4 regions of the Paenibacillus sp. FSL R5-0928 genome follow, and region 1 is predicted to be linked to each of the others. Evidence: riboswitches for the same ligand, from Rfam matches in the RefSeq annotation. Region 1 holds a riboswitch; each other region holds the start of a gene.
What was found. Region 1 has a riboswitch for cyclic di-GMP ahead of MKZ16_RS03205 (transglutaminase-like domain-containing protein). Riboswitches for the same ligand answer to the same signal wherever they lie in the genome.
Positions count from the first base shown of each region.

Region 2: linked by a shared signal. The riboswitch ahead of MKZ16_RS22135 (thiamine pyrophosphate-binding protein) and the one ahead of MKZ16_RS03205 (transglutaminase-like domain-containing protein) in region 1 are both predicted to bind cyclic di-GMP.
Region 3: linked by a shared signal. The riboswitch ahead of MKZ16_RS02425 (choice-of-anchor A family protein) and the one ahead of MKZ16_RS03205 (transglutaminase-like domain-containing protein) in region 1 are both predicted to bind cyclic di-GMP.
Region 4: linked by a shared signal. The riboswitch ahead of MKZ16_RS11525 (DUF6612 family protein) and the one ahead of MKZ16_RS03205 (transglutaminase-like domain-containing protein) in region 1 are both predicted to bind cyclic di-GMP.

Region 1 covers NZ_CP150225.1:725,152-732,945, reverse strand. The annotation lists rRNA gene MKZ16_RS03215 (23S ribosomal RNA) at 1-1,022, opposite strand, end outside; rRNA gene MKZ16_RS03210 (16S ribosomal RNA) at 1,255-2,812, opposite strand; gene MKZ16_RS03205 (transglutaminase-like domain-containing protein) at 3,180-3,989, opposite strand; cyclic di-GMP riboswitch class I at 4,003-4,083, opposite strand; cyclic di-GMP riboswitch class I at 4,158-4,240, opposite strand; gene MKZ16_RS03200 (class D sortase) at 4,354-5,019, opposite strand; gene MKZ16_RS03195 (GtrA family protein) at 5,122-5,529, opposite strand; gene MKZ16_RS03190 (glycosyltransferase family 2 protein) at 5,516-6,496, opposite strand; gene MKZ16_RS03185 (phospholipid carrier-dependent glycosyltransferase) at 6,594-7,794, opposite strand, start outside.
Region 2 covers NZ_CP150225.1:4,884,021-4,891,814, forward strand. The annotation lists gene serA (phosphoglycerate dehydrogenase) at 1-196, shown strand, start outside; gene MKZ16_RS22120 (SDR family NAD(P)-dependent oxidoreductase) at 551-1,384, opposite strand; gene MKZ16_RS22125 (YafY family protein) at 1,544-2,500, shown strand; gene MKZ16_RS22130 (HAMP domain-containing methyl-accepting chemotaxis protein) at 2,622-3,872, shown strand; cyclic di-GMP riboswitch class I at 4,047-4,143, shown strand; gene MKZ16_RS22135 (thiamine pyrophosphate-binding protein) at 4,299-5,939, shown strand; gene MKZ16_RS22140 (carboxymuconolactone decarboxylase family protein) at 5,950-6,318, shown strand; gene MKZ16_RS22145 (hypothetical protein) at 6,526-6,876, shown strand; gene MKZ16_RS22150 (ketoacyl-ACP synthase III) at 6,931-7,794, shown strand, end outside.
Region 3 covers NZ_CP150225.1:545,643-553,436, forward strand. The annotation lists gene MKZ16_RS02405 (SDR family oxidoreductase) at 1-730, opposite strand, end outside; gene MKZ16_RS02410 (MarR family transcriptional regulator) at 744-1,157, opposite strand; gene MKZ16_RS02415 (ASCH domain-containing protein) at 1,484-1,897, shown strand; gene MKZ16_RS02420 (hypothetical protein) at 2,094-2,486, opposite strand; cyclic di-GMP riboswitch class I at 2,982-3,072, shown strand; gene MKZ16_RS02425 (choice-of-anchor A family protein) at 3,181-5,286, shown strand; gene MKZ16_RS02430 (alpha/beta hydrolase) at 5,434-6,369, shown strand; gene MKZ16_RS02435 (NusG domain II-containing protein) at 7,189-7,578, shown strand; gene MKZ16_RS02440 (Gx transporter family protein) at 7,562-7,794, shown strand, end outside.
Region 4 covers NZ_CP150225.1:2,593,727-2,601,520, reverse strand. The annotation lists gene MKZ16_RS11540 (FprA family A-type flavoprotein) at 1-1,228, opposite strand, end outside; gene MKZ16_RS11535 (CapA family protein) at 1,498-2,514, shown strand; gene MKZ16_RS11530 (NADH-dependent flavin oxidoreductase) at 2,591-3,754, opposite strand; gene MKZ16_RS11525 (DUF6612 family protein) at 3,867-4,721, opposite strand; cyclic di-GMP riboswitch class I at 4,839-4,930, opposite strand; gene MKZ16_RS11520 (RNA polymerase sigma factor) at 5,135-5,653, shown strand; gene MKZ16_RS11515 (DUF4179 domain-containing protein) at 5,637-7,253, shown strand; gene MKZ16_RS11510 (Cof-type HAD-IIB family hydrolase) at 7,379-7,794, opposite strand, start outside.

The DNA of each region.
Region 1 (7,794 bases):
TTTTGACAATGGATCTTAGCACTCACTGTCTGACTCCCGGCAATAAGTATATGGCATTCGGAGTTTGACTGAGCTTGGTAATCCTTGCGGACCCCGCACCCAATCAGTGCTCTACCTCCACTACTCTTATACCGAGGCTAGCCCTAAAGCTATTTCGGGGAGAACCAGCTATCTCCGAGTTCGATTGGAATTTCTCCGCTACCCCCACCTCATCCCCGCACTTTTCAACGTACGTGGGTTCGGGCCTCCAGTGCGTGTTACCGCACCTTCACCCTGGACAGGGGTAGATCACACGGTTTCGGGTCTACGTCCACATACTAAATCGCCCTATTCAGACTCGCTTTCGCTGCGGCTCCACCTTCTCGGCTTAACCTTGCATGTTAAACGTAACTCGCCGGTTCATTCTACAAAAGGCACGCCATCACCCATAGATCGGGCTCTGACTTTTTGTAAGCACACGGTTTCAGGTTCTATTTCACTCCCCTTCCGGGGTGCTTTTCACCTTTCCCTCACGGTACTGTTTCACTATCGGTCGCCAGGTAGTATTTAGCCTTAGCAGATGGTCCTGCTGGATTCATACGGGGTTTCACGTGCCCCGCACTACTCGGGATCCGTCTCGGAGAGAATACAGTTTAGGTTACAGGGCTTTTACCTCTATCGCGGGCCTTTCCAGACCTCTTCACCTACCATATTCCTTTGTAACTCCATGTGAGACGTCCCACAACCCCTAAGAGCAAGCTCTTAGGTTTAGGCTGTTCCGCGTTCGCTCGCCGCTACTGACGGAATCACTATTGTTTTCTCTTCCTCAGGGTACTTAGATGTTTCAGTTCCCCTGGTCTGCCTCTACACACCCTATGTATTCAGGTATGAGTAACTGCGAATTACCACAGCTGGGTTTCCCCATTCGGACACCCCCGGATCAAAGCTTGCTTACAGCTCCCCGAGGCAGTTTCGTTGTTCGCCACGTCCTTCGTCGGCTCCTGGCGCCTAGGCATCCTCCGTGTGCTCTTATTAGCTTAACCTTGATTCTTCCGAAGAAAAATCTCACTAATAACATTTACTTGTTTTCACAAGTTGCTAAAAGATGTTCTAAAACGCAAATTCGTTTCGGTATCCAGTTTTCAAGGATCAAGTCTTACTTGAGAGCTTAAACTCTCAAAACTGAGCAACGAGTGAGTAACAGGCCTAAACCTGAGTTTTGGAAGCTGAGCTTCCGATTTGAATGTCCTCATTGCAGAGAACGATTCTCCATAGAAAGGAGGTGATCCAGCCGCACCTTCCGATACGGCTACCTTGTTACGACTTCACCCCAATCATCTACCCCACCTTCGGCGGCTGGCTCCCTTGCGGGTTACCCCACCGACTTCGGGTGTTGTAAACTCTCGTGGTGTGACGGGCGGTGTGTACAAGACCCGGGAACGTATTCACCGCGGCATGCTGATCCGCGATTACTAGCAATTCCGACTTCATGCAGGCGAGTTGCAGCCTGCAATCCGAACTGAGACCGGCTTTGATGGGATTGGCTCCACCTCGCGGCTTCGCTTCCCGTTGTACCGGCCATTGTAGTACGTGTGTAGCCCAGGTCATAAGGGGCATGATGATTTGACGTCATCCCCACCTTCCTCCGGTTTGTCACCGGCAGTCACTCTAGAGTGCCCAGCATTACCTGCTGGCAACTAAAGTTAAGGGTTGCGCTCGTTGCGGGACTTAACCCAACATCTCACGACACGAGCTGACGACAACCATGCACCACCTGTCTCCTCTGTCCCGAAGGCCGCTGCTATCTCTAGCAGATTCAGAGGGATGTCAAGACCTGGTAAGGTTCTTCGCGTTGCTTCGAATTAAACCACATACTCCACTGCTTGTGCGGGTCCCCGTCAATTCCTTTGAGTTTCAGTCTTGCGACCGTACTCCCCAGGCGGAGTGCTTACTGTGTTAACTTCGGCACCAAGGGTATCGAAACCCCTAACACCTAGCACTCATCGTTTACGGCGTGGACTACCAGGGTATCTAATCCTGTTTGCTCCCCACGCTTTCGCGCCTCAGCGTCAGTTACAGCCCAGAAAGTCGCCTTCGCCACTGGTGTTCCTCCACATATCTACGCATTTCACCGCTACACGTGGAATTCCACTTTCCTCTTCTGTACTCAAGCCACCCAGTTTCCAGTGCGACCTCAGGTTGAGCCCAAGGTTTAAACACCAGACTTAAATAGCCGCCTGCGCGCGCTTTACGCCCAATAATTCCGGACAACGCTTGCCCCCTACGTATTACCGCGGCTGCTGGCACGTAGTTAGCCGGGGCTTTCTTCTCAGGTACCGTCACTCCGGTAGCAGTTACTCTACCGGACGTTCTTCCCTGGCAACAGAGCTTTACGATCCGAAAACCTTCATCACTCACGCGGCGTTGCTCCGTCAGGCTTTCGCCCATTGCGGAAGATTCCCTACTGCTGCCTCCCGTAGGAGTCTGGGCCGTGTCTCAGTCCCAGTGTGGCCGTTCACCCTCTCAGGTCGGCTACGCATCGTCGCCTTGGTGGGCCGTTACCCCACCAACTAGCTAATGCGCCGCAGGCCCATCCCTCAGTGACAGATTGCTCCGTCTTTCATTCTTCTCTCAGGAGAAAAAAGAAATTATCCGGTATTAGCTACCGTTTCCGGTAGTTATCCCAGTCTGAAGGGCAGGTTGCCTACGTGTTACTCACCCGTCCGCCGCTAAGTTACTTTGAAAGCAAGCTTTCAAAGTAACTCCGCTCGACTTGCATGTATTAGGCACGCCGCCAGCGTTCGTCCTGAGCCAGGATCAAACTCTCCAATTAGTATTGAAAAGAGCGATATGCTCATTTTGAAACATCTGACGAGAAAATTAATTCTCTAATTTTGGATTTCACTTACGTGATTTCCTACTCACTCGTTGTTCAGTTTTCAAAGATCAAGTTCTCGTTGACGCCGTTTAATGCCTCAGCAGCAACTCTTATAATATATCATGTTGTTTTCAGAAATGCAAGCTTTATTTTTCGAAGCTTTTTATCAGCCTCGTTTGTATCGCCTGTACGCTGTCTAACAACGCTTACCTATAATACCCCAACTATTAATAGAAAAGCAACCCCTAATATAAAAATAAACAACTAGCTTAATAATTAAGCTAGTTGTTTATTTAATAGAGTTATGTTTATAGCAACGAATTTAATAGTATTTTGCCGCAGTATATTTGCTTGAGGCTTTAATTAAATCGGTTTTCTTATCACTCTTTGCAAGTCCTGCATCCACTGTAGTATCAATGGTAACCCACTTCCCATTAAGCAACACTTCGTTCCATGCATGATATTGCGTAACGTAGCTTGTATTCCCCATTACCAACTTAGCAGGAACATCTACACTCCGCAGCATTGCGGCAAAAAGAGAAGCGTAATCATAGCAAATCCCTTTTTTAGTAGTCAATGTCTTATCGATGCTTGGAATATAATCAGTAGTTACACTATTAGCAAGAGAGTAGTCATATTGTACATTCGCAACTACATAGTTATAGATCGCTTTAACTTTCTCTTCGTCTGTTGTTTTGCCTTGTACTAATTGTTTAGCTTTGACAATCGCTTTATCAGAAGAACTCCATTTCACATTCTGTACGGAGCCCAAATATACGGAATTCGAGTCACTCATGGTTACGTCTACTACTTCGGAATATAACGCTTTGTATTTATTACCGGTTGTGTTCTCCAGAACAGAAACCTTATAAGTCCCATTTCCTTGTTGCAAAGGGAAGTCCTCAGCTTGTCCAGAAGCATACAAGTTATAAGTATAGCTGCTGTTATCTTTGGTGATCATGAGTTTGATTCTTTTATCTTTCGGAATATCATAGTTAATACCAATAACACCTTGAGCCACTTTGGATGTAATCAACCAGCTGGCATCTGCACTTGCAGCTTGAGCTGTACTTACCGGAACTGAAGTCATTAGGACGAACAGCGCCACCAGCATAAAATAAACCTTTTTCACGGATAAAACTCCTTTCGGTAGCTGGCTGCCATCCTTTCGGGAAGGCCCTTTAGCTTTGCGTCCCTACCTTTCGATAGGTTTGCCGTTATCGTATAAGCTCTATCTGTTCTAGCTTTACTAGATATAGTTGATAGAATCCATTTGAAACAAACAAAAAAAGCCTCTTCATTCGGTAGCTGGCTGCCATCCTTTCGGGAAAAGGCCCTTTAGCTTTGCGTCCCTACCTTTCGGAAGGTTTGCCGTTATCGTGTTTAGCTTTCATAGTATAATACTATCATATTTATAGTTGTGAACAAGACCTAATTTACTAGATTACCCATTATTTTATAAATATCTCCCGGTATTTGTGTTTTCTTGTCATTCACTATTCTCCTTTTGTTAATTTGGCATGAACAATCAGCCGATGCGTTGGATTCACTAGCGGATCACATGTAATCAGAGTAAGAATCTTATCCTTGTCATTCCCGTCAAGAACGGAGACATCACTCGGATCTACAACAGAAATATCGTATACCTCATAGTTAAACACCTGATCACTAGTCTTTACCGTGATAACATCCCCCACAACAACCTCATTCAATCTGTTAAACAAACGACCCGTAGTTCGAGCCCGATGCGCCGCGATTGCAGCATTTCCGATCTCTCCAAGGGGTGCCGTTTCTTTCATATGGGCTGCAGCATGTTTCATATTAGCTTTTGTAGCCCCTTCTAATACAGGCAGCTTCAAATCAATCTTACCGATTTCAATTAGTGCGATTACTTTGCCACCGACCTCAATCTCCGGTTCAGGCTTTTCTGTCTCTTGGGGTTGGGGCTGTGCCTGAGCATCCAGAACCGATTCCTCTGCTAACAGCTGAGTAACTTCAGCATACCTGCTCTTCAAATCTGGCTGGGGAGTACTATCGGCAGTGCTTAGTTCAGCCGTTTCTAATAACTTCTCCTGCTGCCTGTCGTTGTACCATTCGTTAGCTGTCGGATATAACATGATAAGTATCCCAGCCAGTATGAGTAGATAGGAGAATTTACGCAATGTTATTCACCTCCGTATATTGTTTCTATGGTTATATACAAATCAAGCAGAAACAGCTACTTGCCTTTAAGCATAGCAACTCCTTCTGCCTGAAATTAATGTTTAAAATACCCATATACGACTTCCAAAGAAATTGATGATCACCGTGATAAAGGTAACCAGCACCTTGGAGATCAAGACTTGAATACCTAGTTTGTCTGTCAACAGATGCATTAGCAGCAGTGATATTCCGAGCACTACCAGATTCAGCACGATAAACTTGACCAGCTGCACGCGGTCGAAGCCTTCTTTATTACCCCGGTTGCGATCACGAAAGGTTACTTTTTTATTCAAAATAAAGCTATTCGCCGTACCTGCACTATAGGAGATCACCTGCGCCAATGCGTATACCATCCCTAGTGAATTCAACAATGTAAAAATCACAAAATCAATCAGCGTATTGAGTAAACCTACGGCATTAAATTTGAGGAACTGTATGAATGCAGCGCGCAAGTTCTTATCTGACATCATTGTGGTCCTTCCGGCGGTCCAGTTGTTCTTCGTTCTGGTAGCCTTTAGTCTCACTAACAATATATAGCGGTCTATCTTTAGACTCGTCATAAATCCGTCCGATATACTCCCCAATCACACCCAACAGCATCAGAACGATACCGTTAAAGAGCAGATTGACGCCTACAATGGAAGCCCAGCCCGGAACCGTCCAGGAGGTGAAAAATATCCTTTGGAACAAGACGAAAAATAAATAAAGAAAACTAGAGAATGAAAGAAAGAATCCAATATACGTAGCAATTTTAAGCGGCTTATGTGAAAAAGAGGTGATGCCATCTAACGCAAAACGAATCATTTTCTTCAGCGGATATTTGGTTTCTCCGGCAAAACGTTCTTCCCGTTCATATTCCACCATAGTCTGCTTGAAGCCAACCCAGCTCACCAAACCTCTGACATAGCGGTTCTTTTCTTTAAGTCCCCGCAGGACATCACATACCTTACGGTCAATAAGACGGAAATCGCCTGTATCCGTAGGAATATCCACACTTGTCATACTGCTGAGCAGGCGGTAAAAAAGCTTCGCGGTGACCTTTTTGAACATCGTTTCTCCGTGGCGCTTCAGGCGTTTCGCATATACAACGTCGTAGCCCTCTTTCCACTTCTCGATCATTTGCAAAATGACCTCCGGAGGATCCTGAAGATCAGCGTCAATAACAACAACCGCTTGACCTTCGGCATAGTCCATGCCAGCTGTAATCGCTACCTGATGTCCGAAATTACGCGAGAAGTCAATCAGCTTGACATGCTCGTCTCGTTCACAGATCTCCCGAATCATCTGGGCGGAACGATCACGACTGCCGTCATTGACGAAGACCAGCTCATAAGTATCGCCGCACTCGTCCATTACTTTTTTCAAACGTTCATAAGTATGGCTAATTACTTGCTCCTCATTGAACATGGGTACAATCACACTATATCTGGCTTTCACCTTTATTCCTCCTACAAGCTTTTTGGAGCGTTACATCCATCTACACTTCATAATAACGCTGCATGCATAAACTTATTTTATAGATTTTTATTAAATCCTAGAAAACCCAAGTAGGGAACCAACGCAGCATATCTTTCACGTAATCTCCACTGACCTGCATCCCTGACAGTACCGGGTAGAAAGCGATAAAGAGCAGCAAAGCAACGGCTACATAGACATACTGTACGTAACGGGCCTCAGGGAATTTACTATCCAGCAACTTCATTATATATACAATACCAAGAATCATAAATGGTACCATAGCAAAATAATGGTAAATAAATGTTTCTCTTGGGACAAGCATCCACGGAACATATTGCGAGAAGAAGGCGATCCAGATCATGTAGAGGTTCTTATCTTTACGTTTCAGCGTAATCCACAGCGTTGCCAGCATCGCAAAAATACCCGTCCACCAGATAAGAGGATTCCCCATAGTCACTATACTGCTGACCTGACCTTCCGGCAAACCTTCACCGCCGCTAAAGAACCAGACCGGTCTCTTCATAAACGGCCATTGCCACCATGAGGAAGCAAAGGGATGTGTAGCTACAAGCTGACTGTGGTAGTTGTACATATTCTTTTGGGAATCAATCAAACCTTTTATAGTGAAGCCCTCTGCTGATGCAGATAACCCTGGCACAAAAGATAAGCTATAAATAATTACTGGAATAATTACAAAGAACCCGATACAACTAGCCAACGTAATAATAGTCTTTTTCCAAAAAGAATCTACCGCTTCACGACAGGTGCCCAGCAATTCCTTGTCTTTAATCTTCCCCTCGGCCAGCAGGCGTCCGGAGGCTTGGTATTCTCTGTAGCGTTCAAAAAGGGAGATAGCCAGCATAATGGCCAGCCCTGCTCCTCCATAGAGCACAATCCATTTCGAAGCTACGCCGATTCCGAAGAATAAGCCAGACCAGAATAACGGAATTAATGTTTTTCTCAAAGGCTGCTTGTAGAAATTCATTGTGTAATACCGCTGCATGAAATAGAACATCAACATAATGAAGAATACTCCGTATACGTCAATCGTGGAGATTCTTGTCTGTGTGAAATGCATGAAATCCAGTGCAAACAATCCTGCCGCGAGGGCGGCGTATTTGCTTTTCTTAAACAAACGCAGCGCCATTACATATATGAGAGGTAACATGGCAACTCCGAACAAGGTTCCGATAATACGCCAGCCGAATGGATTGACCCCGAACAGCTCCATCCCTATGGCAATTAACAACTTACCAAGCGGTGGATGCGTATTCTCG
Region 2 (7,794 bases), 3.0 Mb from region 1:
AGGGATTATCGGACTTGTGGGCACTTTGCTGGGTGAAAATGATGTCAATATCGCCTCCATGCAAGTGGGACGTAAAATCGTTGGTGGCGAAGCAATCATGCTGCTGACCGTTGATAAAGCTGTACCTACTCATGTGCTTGTGAAGCTTGCTGGCCTGCCAGAAATCAACACTGCCGAAGAAATCATTCTTCTGTAAGCAATAAGATAGAAATCAAACAACAGAGCAGCGACTCTCCCCTTATAGGAGTTTCGCTGCTTTTGTTGTTGATCGTCGACCTATTTCGGCTTCATTTACAACACCGAATCGAGTTCCCCTGGAGACTTACGGACCCAGATGGCCTTATAAGCAATAACTTCACCTTTGAAGCAGTGTTTCGGACTCCAGTGCCGCTATTCCTCAAAAAGAGAGCTAAATCAGGTGTTTTGCCTATCAATAGCGTCTATGGGGACCGATAGCGTCCTAAATATACGAAAATGCTGCATTTAAGATCAGCTCTGTCCTTTACTGCTTCGTACACAGAAATGGGATCAAACAGATCAAGTTTGCTGTTTAGACTAAGAATGCGGGAACAGTCCGCCCATCGATGTCGGTAAATCCATACTTTTCAGCGAGCTTAGCAACCTGCTGCGGTTGACCGGTCATAGACATAACCTCAGGATCGGTTGCGAGAGCAGCGGCTGCCCTACCGATATAGGTTGTGGATTCAGTCATCTGCAATTCTTCAACCTCATGCCAATGCTCCTCATCCGTGTTCATGCTCTCCAACACCGCCTCTGTCCTCATCCAGCCCGGAGTAAGAGGAATAACTGCAATGTTGTCCTCTTTAAGCTCAATCGATAACCCGTAGGCCATGCGCACAAGTGTATTTTTAGAAAGATCATAATAGAAGTTTCCGAGATATTTGTAATGATCCCAAAAGGTTGTGTGGATGATTAGACCGCCAGCTTTTGCCTCGCGCATTAAAGGTATTGCGTAATAATTTGTTACCAACTGTGCCCTCACACCCGCATTAAACATATTGTCCCAATGCGCTGTTGGAAGCTCCCAGAAAGACTTCTGCTCAATAAGTAAATCGTTGCCGCCCCATACATTGTTGACTAAAATATCAAGCCGCCCTTGCTCTGAAGCAATCTGGCGAATGACCGTCTCTGTCTCCTGATCTTTTGTATGATCACATCGTATGGCGCTGCCGGACCCTCCCTCCGCTTTTATTTCCCTAAGCACGTTATCAATGCTCCGCTTGCTTTGCCCTGTGCCAGAGGCCTCTGTCGTTCTGCCCGTAATATAAACGAATGCACCTTTCCTTGCCAGCTCCAATGCAATTCCTCTACCAGCACCTCTGCTGCCTCCGGTGACCAATGCTACTTTTCCTTTTAAAGTCATGTTCTCAATCCTTTCTACATTTGTTTTTCTCTAAATGTTCTATATTTAATCCTTACCTTATATAAGTATAATTCTTTAATATGACATCAACTGACATATATAATATAATAATTAATTAAGAACTGACTAACATTTATTAGGAGGAGGAATGTTCCCTTAATGAGAGCCGATCGTTTGTTATCCATCTTACTTTTGCTGCAAAATCGTGGAAAGATGACGTCCCGTGAGCTAGCCCAGACCTTAGAAGTGTCTGAACGAACTGTGTTTAGAGATATGGAAGCCTTATGTACAGCAGGAATACCGATTCTTGCCGAACGGGGACGCGAAGGGGGCTGGATGCTCACGGAAGGATACCGAACCTCGTTAACGGGTATGAAGCCCTCAGAGATTGCTACTCTGCTGCTGTCCGCAGACTCCTCGATTTTAAAAGATCTGGGTATACAAAACGACTTTTCTTCTGCCGTACTCAAGCTGGAGGCTGCTTCGCCATCTAGGACGAATAATCCAGCCAGTTACCTAAGCCAGCGCATCCATATTGATGGTGCCAGCTGGCACCCTTCCGACGAGACCTATCCGTTCCTATCTATCCTGCAGGAAGCTGTTTGGGAAGATCTTAAAGTAAAGATCACTTACCCACGGAATGACGAGACGAAGGAACGTTTTATTGAACCTCTTGGGTTAGTCGCAAAACGTGGAGTTTGGTATGTAGTGGCACGAACCGAGGGTGAAATGCGGACTTTTCGCGTGTCAAGATTAATACAAGCTGAAGCAACTAATGAATCATTTGTCAGACCTGAGACTTTTGATTTAAAAAGCTACTGGGAACAGTCGACTTTAGCTTTTAAAGCAGCTCTGCCAAAATATGTAGTGAAATTAAAGGTGAATGAGTCTATTCTTAAAGAATTACAACGTGAAAGATATGTAACTATAACTTTAGTAGAACCCTCTGCTAATACTGGGTGGATGAACGTAGAGGCCGAGTTTAATACTATAGAATCTGCCTGTCGTATCGTACTCTCTTTTTCTCCTTCAGTTATTGTTTTAGCTCCTACCGAACTAGTAGGGATGGTAAAGTCTGCTATTAAAACAATTTCCACAATATATGAGGAATTTTGACATGAATTCTAAATATCTACTACTTAAAGAAGATTTATGACACTTCTCTATAGACCAATGACCTATAAATCCCCTATAATAACACCATTACATAAAATTTAATAAGGGGGACATTTTACCAATGAGCTGGATGCACAAACTTCCGTTAAAACAAAGAATTGTTGCCGGATGTTACCTCGTTGCCGCACTGTTTGCTATTCCTGTCTTAGTTACGTTAATGATTCTAGGTCAATTTCTCGTAGGAATTATACTAGTAGTTGTTCTTGCAGGTCTGACTTTACCTGTTGCTCGCTTCGTGGAGAGAACGCTTACATCATCTTTTGATGATATTGCTAATGTATCTCACAGTATTTCGAAGGGGGATTTCACTAGCAGAGCGGACGAAAATGGTTCAATGGGTGACGTAAGCCGCTCCTTTAACACAATGATTGATAAGCTCAAGAAGATTCTGACCGATGCATCGCAGATCACCCGTCAAGTAATGGATGCAAGCCGCGGAATCGAAGATAAGAACCAGAACCTGAAAATTGTTATGGCACAAGTAGCCTCTTCTTCTACCGAGCTCGCTCTTGGTGCAAATGAAATATCTACGGATATCGCTGATATGACAGAATCCATTAAAGACATTGAGACCAAAGTATCCAATTATACGAACTCCACCAAAGAAATGAACAGACGTTCAATACATACCTTAGAACTTGTTGAGCAAGGGCGCCAATCCGTAGATACACAGGCTGAAGGCATGCGTAAAAACATAGAGGCTACACAAAAAGTGGCTGATACTATTGAAGCTCTCTCACAAAATGCCCGCGGGATTACGATGATCACCAAGACCATCACAGAGATCGCTGAGCAGACCAACCTGCTGTCACTCAATGCCTCCATCGAAGCTGCTCGTGCCGGAGAGCATGGTCGGGGTTTTGCCGTTGTCGCTCAAGAGGTTCGCAAGCTTGCTGAGGAATCTACGGCTTCCACAAAAGAAGTATTCGGTTTGGTCCGCAGCATTGAGTCAGATATTAAACAAGCCATCGATAATATCGCCATCAATGAAGAGGTTGTGCAGGTTCAGAATGAAATGATCACTCAATCTGCCCATATTTTCGCACAAATTGTACAAAGCGTGCAGTACATTACCGAGCAAATCTCTTCATTCTCTGCGGAGAGTGATCTTATGCTAGAAAGTGCCTTGAAAATTTCCAGTGCAATTGAGAATATCTCAGCAATCACCGAAGAAACCGCTGCAGGCACTGAAGAGGTATCGGCGGCTATGAATGAACAGATTAATGCCCTGCAGTCTGTTGCAGAAGAAACGGAAAAAATGACCCAGGCCGTATTTAATCTGCAAAAAACCATTCATATCTTTAAATTCTAGTTCAAAACTATCAACTGCCACCTAAGCTGAGTCTTAGGTGGCAGTTTTTTTCGCGAGGCAAAACTTCATCTCTTGGACAAGACTTTCGTCAAATTTCGAGTTTTTTTAGCGGATTATGTTGACAAAAATTAATGAGGAATATATTGTAAAGGAAAATTATTCTTATCAACTATAAATTAATATTGGCAAAATCCTCGAAAGAGGATGACGCAAAACCATGGATCTACAGCCTCATTTTTTCGTTTGAGGCCATGATTGCCAGGTTGCAGAGGAACCAGGACGGCTGAACTATTGTTCAGTCTTAGCGGCGCCTTATGCCACCAACCTGTGCTTACTATAGAGCACAGGTTTTTACTTTTTGAGTATATTGATCTATCGTATCTATTCGGTAGATTAATAACTAATATATATCAAAAAACTTGTGAGGTGTTTCTTTTGAAGACAGTCGCAGATTACATGGCGGAAGCACTACGTAACCTAGGAGTCACCCATTCTTTTGGGATCATTGGCAAATCCATTTGTCCAATAGTTCTAAAGATGGTGGATTACGGTATTGAATTTATTCCCGGCAGACATGAAGCAAGCTCCGGATTCGAAGCAGCAGGGTATGCGCTGAAAACAGGTAACCTAGGCGTAGCATTTGGTACTTCGGGTCCTGGGGGAACTAACCTGCTTACAGCAGCAGCACATGCGAAAGCTAACAACCTACCTGTCCTGTTTATTACTGGCCACCAATCCATTACAGAGCTTGGAATTCCTCAATGTCAGGACTCCACCTCTTTTCTGGCTGATTTAGCTGATATGTTCAGACCTGCCACCTTGTTCAGTAAATTGGTTGAACGTGGGGATCACTTTGGTACTATTTTTAATCATGCGATTTCTGTGGCCCTCACCAAACGGGGTCCTGTTCATCTTTGTATTCCTTTTGATGTACAAACTGAAGTATTGGAAGAATGCAATATTGTAATCCCTGAAAGAGAGTCTCTAATTAGTCAAGCTAATATCGATAGAGTCATCGATGCTATTCAAGCTGCTAAGAATCCTTTGATTATTGCGGGTAAAGGAATTAACCGCTCCGGAGCACATAAAGAGCTTGTTCAACTCGCAGAAACTTTTAATATTCCTGTAGTAACATCTCCTGGTGGAAAAGGGGCTATAGTCTGGGATCACCCACTCTATCATGGTCCTATTGGCGTTGGCGGTTCGACCCACGGGGATGATTTATTGAATAAAAGCGATCTGTTTATAGTGCTTGGATCACGTTTAAGTGATATGACCATCTGTAATCTTAAACGGGAGAATCATCCAGCAACTTTAATTCAATTTGATATTGATCCAACCTTTGTCGGAAAAATCCTATTGTCCAAAACGATACCGGTCACTGGGGACCTGCGCGATAATTTGGTGCACTGCCTAAATCATATTGACCCAAGCACAATCACCAAACGTGAGGCTTTGGCCGATGCTGATTATTCAGAAGAGCTTCCAACCCTCAAGAATCTTTCACTGGCTTCAGTAATGAGCACTTTAAGTGATTTGATCCCTTATAATAATTCAATTTTCGTTGATGATGGAAGCCATGGATTCCACGCTGCAAAATGGTACAAGGTTAAGAAACCGGGCAGCTTTGTTTTTGATGCTTATTTTGCTTGCATGGGTAATTCGATCGGTATGGCTATTGGTGCAAAAGTTGCAGCTCCTGAAGAAACTGTCCTCTGCATTACAGGTGATGGTTGTTTCATGATGCTCGGCGCTGAGATTAACACCGCTGTCTGCAAAGATATCCCTGTCATCTTTATCGTGGTCAATAATAAGCAACTAGATATGGCTCTTAAGGGTATGGAGAAAACCACAGGTCGTATCGATGGAACTCTATATGAAGTACCAATGGACGCCGTGAAATTCGCTGAATCTCTGGGTGCTAAAGGCTACAAATGTGAGACTGCGGATGAATTCACAGCTGCAATTAAAGATGCGGTAGCTCTAAACCATGTTGCCGTTATTGAACTACTAACAGACCGTGATGAAGTCCCTCCGACTGCACACCGTACTTTGAACCTAAACTAGGAGGCTAACCATGAAGGAAAATATCAACAGTGGTCTCAACCACTTCACGAATCTATCAGGAGACTATGGCGCAAAAGCACTAGCTCCAATTAAAGACCACTTCCCTGACTTGGCTGAATTTATTATGGGGAATGCCTATGGCGATATTTTTCAACGTAATACTATAGCCCCTGACTGGAAGGAAATTGCAGTCATTTCATCTTTAATTTCAATGGGTCAATTCGAACAGCTGGGTGTTCATTATGTTATGGCCCTTCGTGTTGGAGTTACCGTAGAACAGCTTAAAGGCATTCTATTACACTTAGTACCCGTTATAGGGGCACCTAGAATCATCACAGCTTTTAATATCCTGCTTGCAACCATAGAAGAAATCCAATAACCCAACAGTTCGACAACAATATACAAAATTCGACTTTATTATTGCATGCACTTGAAAAATATGCCTATAATAGAGTCGGAATATCCCAATACTTGCTGTATAGTGTCGAATTTTGACTTTTATAAAACAGCTAAGTGGATATATAAAGGGCTGGATATTGCAGTCGAACTGTTTTGGACAAATTCAATCTATGGGAGAGATTTAGGCATGGGAAGTTTCGTTTTGAAGACAGACACTGCAAACAAGGTTATTAACATTGAGTTGGATGGAACATTTTCTGAAGAAGATGGTCTAAAATCTATTCAAGCTTATCAACAAACTATCAATCCAATTACTCCAGCTGACTATGAACTAAAAATCGACTGCAGAAAGCTAAATGTAACTGCACCAGATGTGGTACCTCTTTTAGAAAGCTGCTTTGTAATGTTTAAGAATGATGGGTTTGTAAAAGTAAATCTAACGCTTGAAAATAACCCGATCCTCAAAATGCAGCTTTCCCGTCTTGGCCGTAAAGCTGGACTCGATAACATCGAGATCATTTCTGCGGTTACAGTCTAGATCTTTTAATCTTAATATGTAGGCCACATTTTACTGCTTTCCTGGAGGCGTATTATGACCGGAATTCGTATTAAAGGCATTGATATCTATCATCCCAGCAATATAGTTGGTAACGACTTTTTCATTAAGCATTTTGACGAAAAAGGCATTGATATTCGAGGTCTATTATCCGCATTAGGTCGTATTACACGGTATAGTATTAAGGATGCGGATGAGAATTCCCTTACGATGGCTTTTGAGGCTGCCCGGAATGTTCTGGAGAAAAGTGGTCTCATAGGTGCCGATATCGACCTTATTGCCTATGCAAGTCAAACTCCTGAGTATATCTTTCCTACCAACTCATTAATGATTCACCGTTTGATCAAAGGCGCATCCCCTACAATCTGCATTGACAGCAATGCTAATTGTGCGGGTATGACGGCTTCAGTGGAACAGGTTAGCCGTCAGATGCAAGCGAATCCTAGGATTAAACGAGCGTTGATAATCGGCTCCGATTATGTAACCCCTCATGCCGATAAGAATGATCCAGTCTACTACGCTAACTTCGGTGATGCAGCGGCGGCAGTCATTCTTGAACAAGCTGAGGATGTAGTCGGTTTCATTGACTCTATCTACCAAACGGATCCTTGTGTTTGCGATAAATCCAAGTTCCCGTGCGCAGGCCTGGCTAAACTGGGTAAACAAGGTGTAGCGGCTGGAGAGTTTAATGTGAAGTTTATTCCTTTTGATGATTCCATTTGCATAGATGCTGCTTCTGAGTCTATTCGTACTCTACTGTCTAACAACAATATCGCGCCTGAAGCCATTAAAGCAGCCTGCTTCTCACAGTTTTCATTGCCTAATATCTTAGAGATGTGTGAGAAAGTCGGTATTGATCGCAATGTAGCGGTATACATAGGGGATGAATTCGGATATACC
Region 3 (7,794 bases), 180 kb from region 1:
TGGCTAATCCAATTTTTGCAGTGAAGTAAATTCCAATCATAACAGTCACAAATTCTTTTTGAATTCCTTTTGTTAACATTTTATCTCTAAACTGAAGAACTGATGGATTAACATATTTGATTGTTTCTCCTAGCTCTTCAGATAAAATTTCAGCTACTTCATAGTAATCTAGCGCTTCAGTTCCCGTTAACGAGTAACCTTTATTTTCATGACCATTCTCAGTTAGGATTCTAGCTGTTACAGTACCGATATCACGAACATCGATAAAGCTAGTCTTGCCTTTTCCTGCGGGTACATAGATCTCCTTTTCTTTACGAAGCTCTTCCCCATGTTGAGAAATTAAGTTTTGCATGAAGAAACTTGGGCGTAAAAAAGTATATGGAATTCCTGATTTTTTAATGATTTTTTCAATTTTATGGTGTGGAACAATTGGGTTTTTCTCTACGCCCAATAGAGATAGAAACACAATGTGTTCAACTCCGACTTCCTTTGCGATATCTATGAGGGGTTGGAAATATTTTTTTGCGTCAGCTATATGAGGAGGGCGCAGTAAAAATAATTTTTTCACTCCTGTTAACGCTGGACGAAAAGAATCAGCATTTTCAAAATCAAAATAAACATACTCACTGTCTTTTCGATGGGAGGCAATTTTAAAAGGTGTTTCACTTTTCCTTAGTTCGTTAACCACTTCACGTCCTACATTACCGGTTGCCCCTGTGATTAGAATCATAAGTCTCACTTCCCTAACTAATATTTAAATAGATCGTTTTAAGCACGTTCATAAACGTGGACATTTCTTGTTCAGAAATATTTTTAAGTGCGTTATCCATGATTTCGTCACTAAGAACTTCTATTTGACTCTTAATTATCATTCCCGAATCTGTAATGAATACAAGATTTGATCGTTTATCATTTGGATTATCTCTAATGTCCAGAAGTCCTTTTGCTTTAAGTCGCTCGAGTATACCCGTTATTGTAGGGCGATCCGAGTAAGTTCGCTCTGCAATCATAGCTGGAGTTGTTCCTTCTAAATGAATAGATATATCTTTTAATACTGCCCATTGAGGAGCTGTTACATTATAAAGTAAAAGTTTTTTTGTTAAGCTTTTTTTCATTTCAAGACTTACTCTTATTAATAACTGTCCTGGGTTGTCCATAAATTAATTCCCCTCTTTAAATAGTTTGCACACTAACTACTTGATTAGTATACAAACTATATTCTCCTTTATCAATTTTAATTGTTTTATTTGTTTAAATTGTGGGGAGTTACAGGTGAATGTCAATAATATTGATATTTAGAACTTTTGTTTGTATATAATAAAAATGAATGTTCTTAGTTTAGAGGCGATCATTGATGGAAATGAGTATCGACCAAACGGTTGGGATTATTTATCAGATCAAGGCGAGCAAGATTACACAACGCGAGATCGAGGCCCGTGGTATTCGTGACAAGCGTCCAACATAAACAAAGGGGATAGATATCATGCGGTGTATAACAATACGGCAGCCTTGGGCGATCTTAATTGCTCTTGGTGAAAAAGAGTTTGAAACTCGTTCATGGAGAACAGCCTACCGCGGCGAGTTAGGCATTCATGCCGGAATGAGGATTGACAAAAAGATTTGTGAACAGGAACCGTACAAATCAGTATTGGCGAAACATGGCTATACAGCAAATAATTTGCCGACAGGAGCTATTATTGCTACAGGTCAGCTCGCGGGATGTTATGTGGTTACTCCAGAGGTGGATTTAAGGGAATGGATCAATGGGAACGAATATGATTTTGGCGACTATAGCGAAGGACGGTTTGCTTGGAAGCTTGAAGGGGTTCATCCATTAAGCCATCCAATTCCAGCTAAAGGTCGGCTAAGCTTGTGGGAGCACTCTAATCACTTCTGAACGGCGAATGATATTTTTAATGTAATTTTTATGTGCCTATCAGCTTTTTTTCAGGTTCGAGGTATATATTGAAGACACCAAACACCCCCCAGTGTTTTGTGGTATATCTCTCTCAGGTCTTGCCAACTCCCATGGTAAGGCCTATTTTTTTGTTCACTAATTGATGGGGGGGGAGTAGAGCGGCTTCTATACAGCTTTATTTAATTTGAAACTGTTCTTCGTAACTCTTAAAAGAGGAAATATCCAGCCCTAGGTATCTGCGCATATGGATGGCAGCCTGAGCCGCAACAATGTCATTCAACAGCAGCATTCGTTCGTGATAGCCACGACATATATACTTGGCTTCAATTCCCGTATTAAGTCTGTTTTGCTCATACACCTTGATTCCCCGTCTTCTCATTTCTGCACGAACATCCCTTAGATCTGTTGTAGCTACTGCAGCAGCTGTTCCAAGCACCTCCAGATAAGGGGCGGGTGTTCGTAAGTGTGTAGATAAAATGGCGGAGTCCCGTTCGAAAGCTGATAAAATCATCGGAAGCAATAAATAAGATTTCACCAGCATGTTGTCCCTGCTTTCTGCTCTATGCATGAATCTCATCACCTCTAATAGGAACGTATATTCGTATTCTAACCCGATATTCCAAAAATAATCAATGGTATTTCTAAACAGCTTATCCAATGTGATTAAATTCACAACTAAATAACGAAGAATAAATTATATTAAAATTGTAATAATAAAAATTAATGTATAGGACGCACATAAGGGAGAATTATGATGGAAAAAGAGGGCAGCCTCCAGCGTGGATTGTTTTTTGGTTTAATTCTGAGTGTTCCCTTATGGATATCCATATTGGGCTATATACAGTTACTTTAAAATTTAATGAAAAACCTTATGCGAAGCGCCTTTAGGCGCTTTTTTTGTATGGTAATAATGAGGGGGATCATCGAAAGGAATTGATTGACAATTGTGGGTGTGGGGCGCTAAACTGTTATTAATTCAAAAAGTATTAAAAGTCATAGACGGTTATTGGAGAGAATGCTTCGGCTACCAGTTCTGGACTTGCAGTGTAATACATATATATAGTCATGATAATAGCAAACCGTCTGAAAGGGCGGGACGCAAAGTCCAGGAGTCTAAAGTGTCTTAAAGGCACAATGACCGTCCGACTGCCATGAGAAGGGAATTCCACTTCTTTTTGGCGGTCTTTTTTGTTGTTAGGTCCTTTAGAGTTTCTGGTAATTATTCTGATTAATATAAATCATAGTTTTAGGAGGTGTGCCATTTGAAAAGAAGAATAAGACCGTTACTCTCGCTTGTATTAGCTGGGATTTTGACGGTAGGTAGTGGGCTTTCCTCATTAGGAGCTGGAGTTGCTGGAGCTAGTAGTTCTTCTACATTGGGAATTGCAGGGGTCTACAACGTGTTTATTCTAGGGGATATAACAACGGTTTCGGATACGGAAGGAAGGTTTGCTGCTGGAGGTAACGTTAACTTAACCAACTATAGTGTTGGAGATAGGTTGACCGCTGCTGAGGTTTCCTTGACTGACACACTTGTTGTTGGAGGGAATCTTACTTTCAACGGAGGTACTGTTTATGGGAATATCGTGCACGGGGGAGATTTTTCAGGGAATGTAACGCTCCTCAAGGGAGGTACAAAAAGACAGGGGAGTACGATTGACTTTTCAGCCGTAGGTCAGTCTTTGAAGGACAAATCAGCAGAACTTGCAGCATTGCCGGCGAATGGAACAACAGTGTACCAATATGGCAGTCTTACCCTGACAGGTACAGATCCTGCGGTCAATGTTTTTAATGTTCCAGGAGATAACGTCTCTAATACCTATGGAATTACAATAAATGTTCCTTCAGGATCTACAGCAATTATTAATATTGATGGTTCTAACGTAAAAATGAAAAACTTCGGATTTCTACCTAATAACGTGTTGAATAGCAAGAAAATTTTGCTTAACTTTAGCCAAGCTGCGTATCTGGATATGGCAGGCATAGGTGTAATGGGAAGCATACTTGCCCCCTATGCTCATGTTGATTTTATTAATGGTCAGATTAACGGTACTTTAGTGGCGGCTTCACTCAAAGGGACTGGTGGTGGTGAATTTCACCACTATCCATACGATGGTGATGAACCTGGACCAACGCCGACACCAACGCCAACAGTGACACCAACGCCAACGCCAACAGTGACGCCAACGCCAACGCCGACAGTGACACCAACGCCAACGCCGACAGTGACACCAACGCCAACGCCGACAGTGACGCCAACGCCGACAGTGACACCAACGCCAACGCCGACAGTGACACCAACGCCAACGCCAACAGTGACACCAACGCCAACGCCGACAGTGGCACCAACACCAACGCCGACAGTGACGCCAACACCAACACCATGTCCGACACCAACGCCGACAGTGACACCGACACCAACGCCTACGCCAACACCAACAGTGACGCCGACACCGACGCCAACACCGACGCCGACAGTGACACCAACGCCGACGCCAACGCCAACAGTGACACCAACGCCAACAGTGACACCAACGCCGACGCCAACACCGACGCCGACAGTGACACCAACGCCGACGCCAACGCCAACAGTGACACCAACGCCGACGCCAACACCGACGCCAACAGTGACATCAACGCCGACGCCAACGCCGACGCCAACAGTGACACCAACGCCGACGCCAACAGTGACACCAACGCCGACGCCAACGCCAACAGTGACACCAACGCCGACGCCAACGCCAACACCAACGCCGACGCCAACAGTGACGCCGACACCAACGCCAACGCCAGAAGCAACACCGACACCGACGGTAACACCAGAAGCAACACCGACACCGACGGTAACGCCTGAAGCAACACCGACACCGACAGTAACACCAGAAGCAACACCGACACCGACGCTAACGCCAGAGGTAACACCGACACCGACGGTAACGCCAGAGGTATCACCAACACCAACGGTAACGCCTGAGGCAACACCAACGTCGACACCAGAGACTTCGGTGTTCCCGACACCAACGCCATCATCCGTAATTGGCACTATAGTTCTTGCAGAAGATCCTGTGCCGCTTGGGCCTGTAGCTTCGCCGACACCAGCGCCAGTACCAACACCGTCGAATAGCACAGAAGTACTTGTTGATGATGATGAGATCCCATTAGGTCCGGTACCGGCAGTGACACCAACGCCAACACCAACACCTGATGAAATCATCGTAGTGGACGATACGATCCCATTAGGTAAGCCACCTGTGAAGGAATTGCCAAAAACGGGTGAATCAAGTCCTGCACCTTACTATGTAGCAGGTTTAGGTTTTGCACTTATCGGATTATTAATGAGAACCAAGTTCTCCAAAAAGAATAAATAATAAACGGTAGAGCAACATAGAGTCGCTTTCGGGGGGTGTCCCGATGGCGGCTCTATTTGTATGTCATGATTGCGATAGTTTGGTGCATTCTAAGTAGATGGTATACTCTTGTTGCAAAAGAAATGAAGAGGGGATGGCGAAGGCGAATTGATATGGTTCATTATTAGCGCTGTAATCATCATAGGGATTCTAATCTATGTGGGATTTTTCTTCTATGGTATTGCTATTAAACGAGCGCCAAAGGTATTTCTAAGTAATAATCCTAATCTGAAGGCTGATCCTCCGGTTGCCGGAGCTTCTTGGGGGGAGGGGAAGGATTGGGTCTCTCGCCAGAGCTTCGAGAATATTGAGATCGTATCTGCAGATGGACTTAAACTAAGAGGTTTCTTACTCCAATCTAATCGTGCTGCGGGACGCACAGCCATTCTAGCCCACGGTTATTCAGGTAAAGCAAAGGATATGGGGGCGTACGCCAAAATCTACTACGAGAACTTAGGCTTTAACATCCTAATTCCCGATGCAAGGGGGCATGGAGATAGCGCAGGGGATTACATTGGTTTTGGTTGGCCGGAACGAAAAGATTATTTGCAATGGATTGAATACATGATTAAAAAGACTAGGTCTAGTGCTCAAATTGTGCTTCACGGTGTTTCTATGGGCGGTGCTACAGTGCTAATGACCTCAGGGGAAGATCTTCCGCCGCAGGTAAAAGCTATTGTTGCGGACTGCGCTTATACCTCAGTAAAAGCACAATTATCTTACCAACTACGGCGCATGTATCGTTTGCCAAGTTTCCCTTTCGTTCAAAGTGCAAGTCTAATCACCCGCTTGAAGGCGGGGTATGGTTTTGGTGAAGCCTCTGCATTAAAACAAGTGCGGAAAGCGAAGGTTCCGATTCTTTTTATTCACGGGGATGCGGATAACTTTGTACCTTTTGCTATGATGAATGAATTGTATGAGGCATGCCAGAGTCCAAAAGAGAGGCTCATAGTGCCGCAAGCGGGGCATGGATTGTCTTATGATACGGATAAGGCGGGGTATATAGATGTAGTAACAGCTTTTGTAAGCCGATATGTAAAATAAGTCCTGAACGTAGACAGCGCCCGATATCCGCTAGGTAGCGGTTATCGGGCGCCTATATTTTTCCACACATGACGTAGTCCTTGAATAAGGATCGTACCGTCATGCTTTCTCGTTATATTCATCCCCCGCCGTTCGTGAGTAACGGGTGTCTTGATTCCTTGTTATTTCCAGCAGCCGTGTGGCGAGAATAATCCTTCCAATACGACAAAAGCCCTACCTCTCTTTTGCCCTTGCGGCTCCATTGACCGCGCCAGTGTGAATCGGAATGCTATATTTCGAATTTAATCTCATAAAAAGGAAGAGTACTGCAAGAAAACATAAAGCCTCTTTGTCCAAAATGCCGATGTGTATAATAGTCGGCCTGACATCTTCTTGGTGGGGATATTCAATATATCGAAAAACAAATACCATATAAATATAACACACTATTGTTTAAAAGGCAAATATAATAATGAATTCCAAGATAAGGTTTATTTGATTCTAGAGAGAAACAAACCTCGATAGGGAGCGCTTAGATTTCGAAAGTAACTTAAATTGGGTTAATTGTGAATTATTCCGGAAAAGCTAGTAAACCAGAGGAGATGGGCGATCTCGGTGCAAATGGGCTAAAATGTAAGTTGGATATTTTTGCAAACGCTACAAACTACAACTGAAAATGCCAGAGACGAAGGGCTTGTGTCTGCTGGGGTTATTTTGCGTGCCTATTTTGTGAACAGCTCTCTAAAACTGACAATAAACTCCAACATTGATTGAAGGATTGAGGGTAGACCGTTATAATTAATAAGTCTGGATTTTAATTAAAAAATAAGGGAGATTTTTATGAAACGCGCAGATGTGTGGCTGATTTCCATCGTATTGATTGCTGCGCTCGCTTTTCTCGTACCGAGATGGTTTTCGGACAATGATGACAAAGGTGGGGCCGGTAAAAATCTCATAGCCAATGTAACGGTGGACGGTGAGTTATTTAAAACGGTAAAGCTTACAAAAGAAGAACAAACCATTGAGGTCCGCACGGAACGCGGCTATAACATTTTGAAGGTGCATGATTACGGGATTGAAATGTACGATGCCGATTGCGCTGATAAAGTTTGCCTAGGTTTTGGTTTTATTACCCTGCCCAAACAGACGATTGTCTGTCTACCGCATAGAGTATTAGTCGAAATCACCAGTGCGTCGGGGGAGGATGATATAGATGCCTATGTCCAGTAGTGAATCTGCAACAGCTTTAAAAAGAACAGTGATTATTGCGATTTTCGCCGCAGTGGCAGTAGTGTTAAGTTTAATAGAGGCACAGATTCCGTTATCCGGGATGGGACTGGTGCCGGGTGCTAAGCTCGGACTGGCCAACATTATGATTTTGACTTGTATTTACTTTTTACGTGGACGGGATGCTTTCCTGCTTGTCATCCTCAAAACACTGCTTAC
Region 4 (7,794 bases), 1.9 Mb from region 1:
TCAGCAGCAAATCCGATACAAATTCAGCCGCATTTTTAATTTTTTGAACTTTCTCAGGCTCTTTCGGGGAAAACCTGATTCGTACAGGGAACTCTACATGTGTCATCCCCGTGGATTTAATAACCTCAGATGTGCTTTGCACCGTCATGTTTGTTCCATTCAGATAATCCTGAATGACTTCAATGGCTTCACCACTCCAACCGTAGGAGCCAAAGGCTGCAGCAAGTTTGCCTTCCAGATTCATATTGTGCAATTCTTTCAGAATGTTCTCCAGATTCCCAATCATGTCCGCGTATTTAGTGGAGCTGCCAATAAAGACCGCGTCAGCTGACATTATGCTGTTCAGAATATCGGTGGCACTGCTTTTATCTGCATCCCAGACCTCTGTCTCAATATTATTTTCCTGCAAGCAATCCTGTATAATTTTGGCCATCTTCTTGGTACTGTTTTTGATGGTGGTATAAACGATGGTTGCCTTTTTTCCTTGCGTCGTTTCGCGGCTCAATGTGGCGTACATCTCGATATATTTACGTATGTCCTCCCGGATCACAAACCCATGGGAAGGAGCGATCATCCGGATCTCAAGATCCTTAACAGCCTCTAACAGTGTTCTTACATATCTTCTATGAGGATGTATAATAGCTGCGTAATAGCCCTGGAAATCTTCCGTAATATCAAACCCGGCTTCATCGCTGAATAGATTCTCCACCGCAACATGCGTGCTGAAAATATCACAAGGAAATAAGATTTGGTCTTCGATACAATAGGTTATCATCGTTTCGGCGGTATGGAGATACGGTGTTTCTTTAAACAGCAGCGTTTTCCCGCCAATATCCAGCTTGTCTCCATCTTTAACCACCAGGAAGTTCCGGCTATGAAGCTTGTACATTTCCTGCAATTCTGGAACAGCAATCTCGGTGCATACGATCGTGGCATTTGCAGCCTTGGCAGCGAGAGCTGCCAGTCCACCAGAGTGATCAGGCTCTGTATGATTAATTACAATGTAATGAATATCTAGAAGATCAATCATTTCACCCAGGCACTCGGCATATTCACGTCCGAATTCCATATCTACGGTATCAATGACAGTTGGCTTACCTGTTTTTAATAAATAAGAATTATAGGTAGTTCCTTTTGCCAGAATCAGGCGGTGAAATGGAACCTGGCGGTTATCGATTTTGCCTATCCAGTAAGTATCCTCGGCGATTTTTTTGAATTGTGTACTCATTTCTTTAACCTCCAATGTTTGATTGATAATGTTTATCAACAACCTTATTTTATTATGGTTGCCAAACAAAAAAGAGGATTTGAATCAAATTATAAAAGTTTGAAAAAAATGAATACCTTAAATTTAGACGATCTAAATAAAGTGATTATGCGTTGGGTCACATTTTAAATAAAAAGCCACAAAAATGTTTGCACTTCGCCTTAAAGAAAGAATAACCCATAACAACTTTATGCCATATCCTAATGAAAATAATAAAAAGGTGGATATCCATGACTGAAATACAAATAGCTGCTGTGGGAGATCTAATGGTCAAACGTTATATTATTTCGGATGCTAAACAGCCTGACGGAACCTATTCGTTCAGCCCCCTGTTTGCAAAAGTAGCTCCTTATCTAAAACAGGCTGATTTGACAATTGGCAATCTCGAAACCACCTTTGCTGGAAGTGGCCCCGAATGCCGGAAAAGCCCACGTTCAGGCGGTCCGATATTCAAATGTCCAGACGAACTGGCCCCTGCACTTAAGCAAGCCGGATTCGACGTATTAGTAACGGCCAACAATCATTGCATGGATTATGGTGCCCCGGGTCTGGTTCGGACGTTACGAGTTCTAGACCGTAATGGAATCGACCACACGGGAACAGCTAAATCATTAGAAGAATCCAAGAGAACTCTTATTAAAAACGTCAAAGGAATTACGATCGGCATCCTCTCCTACACAGCAGGAACCAACCGAATTCCTGTACCAGTGAGTAAGCCATGGCTGGTTAACCGGATATCTACGCCCAAAATCATTCGGGAGATTCGAGATTTAAAAAAGAAAGTCGATCTAGTCTTGCTTTATCTGCATTTCGGAAGCGAATACCGTTACACTCCAAACAAGAGGCAAAAAGAGCTGGTCAATCTCTTCTTTAAAAATGGCGCCGACATCATACTGGGGTCTCACCCACATGTTCTACAACCGTTAGCGCTTCGTGGAAAAAAACAATTCGTTATTTACTCATTGGGGAATTTTGTTTCGACTAAACTAATGAATATTCCTTATACACAAAGCGGTATCATTCTTACGCTTAAAATAAAGAAGGATGAAAAAGGACACACGAGTATAACTAACGTAGGTTACATTCCGACTTGTGTAGATCGAAGAATAAAAAGCGGCAGGAAAATTACAGAGATCATCCCCATCCGCGACGCATTAAAGAGAAGCGACACCGACATAAAAACAGAACGGCGAAATCTCATGAATCGAATGTTGAAACATACGACAACAATCTTAAAGAGGGAATAGAGTCGTTACAGTAAAAATAACGTTCCGCGGAATTACCGCGGAACGTTATAGATATAGCTCAAAACTGTGTTTGGGTTTAGCGTAAACGATCAGGCATCATTAATTTAAGGAATTCTAGAATACCATTCTCTACTACGAGTTCTTCTCTATCTTGATCAGCAAGTACTCTTCTGATGATATCTTCTTTACCCTCCAGCACTTTACTTGTCCAATGAGGATCAATGATAAGAGAACGTCCTACTGCTACTAATTCAGCATTTGTCAACGTGTCCTCTGCGTCCTGTTTGGTACGGATATCTCCGACCCCAATTAAAGGTACACGGCCATTGATTTTCTCATGTACATATTGCAGGATTGATTTTTCTTTAAAATCTTCTGATGCAGATACTTTTTTAAAATCCCCTAATGAAATATGCAGATAATCTAGCTTTTTATCAGCTAATTTATCAATAAGATAAAAGGTATCGGTGATTTTAATTCCAGGCTCTTCATATTCTTCTGGAGAAAAACGATAGCCGACAATAAAATCCTTAACCTTTGAATTGTCAACGACAGCAATAACTGCATCCACTAATTGGTTAATGAAATTAAATCTTTTCTCTAAGCTTCCGCCCCATTGATCATCACGACGGTTGGAGTGTGGAGAGAAGAACTGTTGGACTAAATATGTGTTTGCTCCATGAATTTCTACCCCGTCAAATCCAGCTTGAATAGCACGTTGAGTCGCTTTTTTAAAATCCTCAATTACACCGAAAATTTCATCTTCTGTTAATGCTCTTGGAATTTCTGCATTCGGACGTTCGGCAGCAATGGCGCTGGAGGAAACTGGTTGTACGCCACGTAGTATTTTTGAATCTGTCATTCTTCCTGCATGGAATAGTTGTAAAATAGCTTTTGTTCCATTTCGTTTAATAGTAGATGCTAATCGGCTAAGGCTGGGAATAAATTGATCGGAGGAAACACTAAGTTCACCTTCCCATCCTTTTCCACCCTCTTGTACATTTGCTGCCGCAGTGATGACCGCACCTACTTCGCCCGTTCTTAGTGAATAGTATTTCAATTCATCTTGTGTTACTACACCGTCATAAAAGCTCATTCGCGTGGTCATTGGAGCCATAACCACTCGGTTTTTTAGTGTCAGTCCTCTGCGAAAAGTTAATGCTGTGTCTAGTGCTATCATCTTTTTCCCAACTTTCATTAAATTATATTTAAACAGAATATTATATACATGCGCATACATATAAATTACAGCAATGATTTATTCTTGTCAACTAATAAAGAACTGCTGTTGAATACAGCAAAAAGCGCTGTTCAGCGGAACAGCGCTTTTTGCTCGATATGAATCGTCTTTATTATTCTAGTTCAGCCGGTTTTACAATGGCTGTACCTTTATTATTCTTGGAATATTTAGCTTCGATTTTCGTGGTGTATGTATCTTTTGCTCCATCACTTACCAACACATAACTCAGATCGACTGTCAGCTTTTCTGTTTGCCAGGTCTTAGTATTGACGAATAATTTCCACGTTACACTTTTGGGTTGAACTGTCTCACCATCCCAGAGGTTCTCCTGGTCATAGAGTTTGATTATCCCCTTAGCTGCTGTCGGATCGGTTACCGTGAATTGTAAGACCGTTTGTGCGCCAGCAGTGCTGACTTTCATGGATTTTTTATAACTTTTTACCGAATCAAGCATGGAAACAGGATCGTATTGGCCTTTAGAGTAAAAGGCCTCCCATTCCGTTTTCTCCAGTCCAAGCCAATACTGTGCATCAGGATCGATCGGCTCCCCGTCATCGTCGTAACCTGAAGAATCGTCTTCAGATTCATCGATAAGCTCACTTCCGTCTACAAGATAGTAAAACTCCTTATCGTTGGCATACAAGCTGTAAGATGTTTCTAAAAGACTGCTAGCGACAGTACCTGCTGCGGCAAAATTCGGCAGACGGCTGATATCCAGCTTCAGAGTGTTGGTGTTGCTGATACGCACCCCGCCGCTTTGAATATCCTGTTTTTTGGTCACATCCAGATGGAAATTCTTTATTGCTTTGGAGGCTGCCGTTACTTTGCTGATCATCTGATCCGCGGTTACTGCTGTTGAGGTAGCTGCAGACACTACTCCAGGATTAGACATCCATCCGATCGTTCCGGACAGCAATAAAGCACCTACTGCCAAACTAGTACCTATTGTTTTGAAAAAACTGTTCATGTACTTCCCCTTTCGGCCCCTTGCGATAATGTAACGCCGTATAGGTCGAAATAATAAAAGAGCTCAAAATAGACTACATATTCTTAGAGCTATCCTTTATGCTTCATAAGACATCCCTATGGCGGCCTGGCGATCATTTCCTTCTGTCGAAAGGCTTTAGACCCATGGCTTTGTGTCATCATCTTTCGATGATTTTACCTTTAACGCGGACATTCAATTAGTTTTAATTAGCTTACGGACGCATGTCCCACCGCTAATTTTATCATGGTTATAATTACCTGTAAACGACTTATCTTCCATTCGAATTCGCTATGATACTCAGAAGAAATACTACAATCAAAATGAAAAATGAACGATTACATACGCTTATAAGTCTTATTAATGAGAACAGCAAAGACAGGGGGTGCAGCAAAATGAGTGACCGGGAAATTTTCGAGCTCTATAAAGAACAAGTATATTATTTTTGTTACTACTTAATGAAAAATCAGGCAGATGCGGAGGATATTTCCCAAGAGGTATTTGTAAAAGTTATCTTAGCGGATAAGTCGAAGGTAAGAAACTTGAAATCTTGGATTTTACGAATTGCTTCAAATGAGTGCAACAGTGTGATCAAAAGGCGTAAGACGGGGTGGATGAAAGAAGTACGTAATTATTTACTATCCAGGTCTGAGGAATCAAACCCTGTAGAAAAACGTTTGGATCGACAAGAAACTAAAAAAGAATTACAAGGGTTATACAGTCAGCTTCCCGACAAAATCAGAATGGTAGTAGTCCTTCGTTTTATCAACGAATTGACTGTACCCGAGATCTCTAAAGTTATGAGCATACCCGAAGGAACTGTAAAATCCAGACTGAACAAGGGACTTAAAATACTAAATAGTATGGGTGGAACCCAACTAAAGGAGCTGAATAGTAATGAGTCTGTATATTGAAAAAGATAAACATATTCCCCGACCAGATTATGATTTGATGTGGACTGCCATAGAACAAGAAGCATATACACGTCAAAGAAATCTGCATGCCTCCCAGAATACTCCTAGGCCTAATAAAAAGGTTATTCCTATCAGTATTGTCTTCTCTTGCCTCTTACTTGTAGCCATTCCTGTATTCGCTAGTATGACGATTAATTGGGATAAAATTGGTGGTCGAAGTGTGAGTAATGCATTAAATAACGGCATCGGTCAACAGTATAATCTTCAAACTTCCAGTTCAGGAGTAACAATGAATTTGAACGGTGTTGTAACTGATGGAGAAAAAATGAAAATGCTGTTATCACTTGATACTAAATCTGATCTATCCCAATATATTGGATTTGCTACAGAGGAAAACATCATCACTAGTGAATCCGGTGCCAAGGCAAAGGTATACGGTTATTTAGAATACGATCCTGAAAGCCAGAAACTCATTGGAGTATATGAAACACCTGATACATTAAAGGATGATAAAAAGGACTACAAGTTTGAAGCACGGAATCTCATTTTTTACCGTGATCAGAATATTCCCTTACAATCTAATCATCAAGCAGGAGATACAATAATTGATACTGGAGTTAAGCAATACCCAAGCATTCAAATCGAATCCGTTCGACATGTTTCCAATCAAACCATTATCCGTTACAAAGTCGCTGCATCACCATCTGACTTAGGACGGGGTAACCCACATTTGGTAGTTAGTACTGGTGGTCAAGAGAATGAAGCAATTCCAACCATCATGCCTAACGAAGGATCGGATTTATTTATTGAACAGGTTTTTAATATAACTGAATCAGATTGGAAGGAAGCTAGTCTTCATTTTAGTTACATTGAAGAAGCGAAACGATTTTCAGGTACGTGGAAGTTCGATTTTAAAGCAGATGGACAAAAAGCAAGTGAGGCGATTTACACTAAGAAACTGTATAACAGTCCTGAATTTCAAGAAAAGACCGGTATAACCTTAGATCAGCTAGTGGTTACCCCTTTGGATATCCAAATTCTAATAGATGAAAATGATTCGCTTAAAAAAGGAATTGTCCACTATAATACCGCTCAGTTGGTTATAGGTGATAAAACAATCACTGGGGGTTGGAATTTGAAAGGTGATCATTCCGAAAGCTACCAGCATTTATTTCAATTCGAATCTCCGGAATGGTATAACGACTGGTCCGATGTTCCAATGAAACTTATATTAAAGGATGCTGTTATTGAGAAACGTGATACTACTAAGAATTGGATCACTATAAACAAACCTAAAGAAGAAAAGCAGTTCACTTCACTTGATGTCGATGGGTTAAAAATTGAATTCACTTACTATACTGAGGGCGAAAATTTGATTGTCGAATCAACATCCAAATCTTCTGGCTTCAAAAGTGTTAACCAAACTACATTACGGATTAATGGCAAAGAGGTGGTGCCTGAAATTACGCCTAAGGGCATGATATCTGCAGGAACTAATATTGATAGCTACAAAGATATTCCTTTCGACGAAAAAATCGAACTGAACCCTGGTATCTATAAATATAGCGATCCTAGCCGGAACGAGGAAATTAAACTTTAATACAGGAAGTTAATCTAGGGGCGGATTATTTTTAATAGAATCAATTCTGTTTATGTATCTCTTTTATTTCCTTCACAACAAAAAAAGCATAGAACGGACTCAAGTCCGCTTTATGCTTTCCATTATTAAGATAAACAATATTTAACCAGCGCATCTCGCACACCATGCTCGTTGTTAGACCCCGTTACAGCATTCGCTGCCGCTTTGACCTCAACCGGAGAATTATCCATCGCAACGCCCATACCCGCGTATGTAAGCATAGAAATATCATTAAAATAATTACCGATCGAAAGAACTTCCTCTTGCGGAATTCCCAGCTTCACAGCCAGATTCTTTAAGGCGTTGCCCTTGGAGGCTTCCGGATGCATCAAATCAACGAAAAATTCACCACTGCGCAAAATATTGTACTCATGGGTCCAAGTACGCCATTCACGTTCAGCTTCGTCAAGGATTTCTGGTTGTGTAAATACAGTAAACTTAACAACCGGTTCACGGAAATCTTCCCATGCTGGCAGTGTAGCCGGCACGATACGGAAGTGTT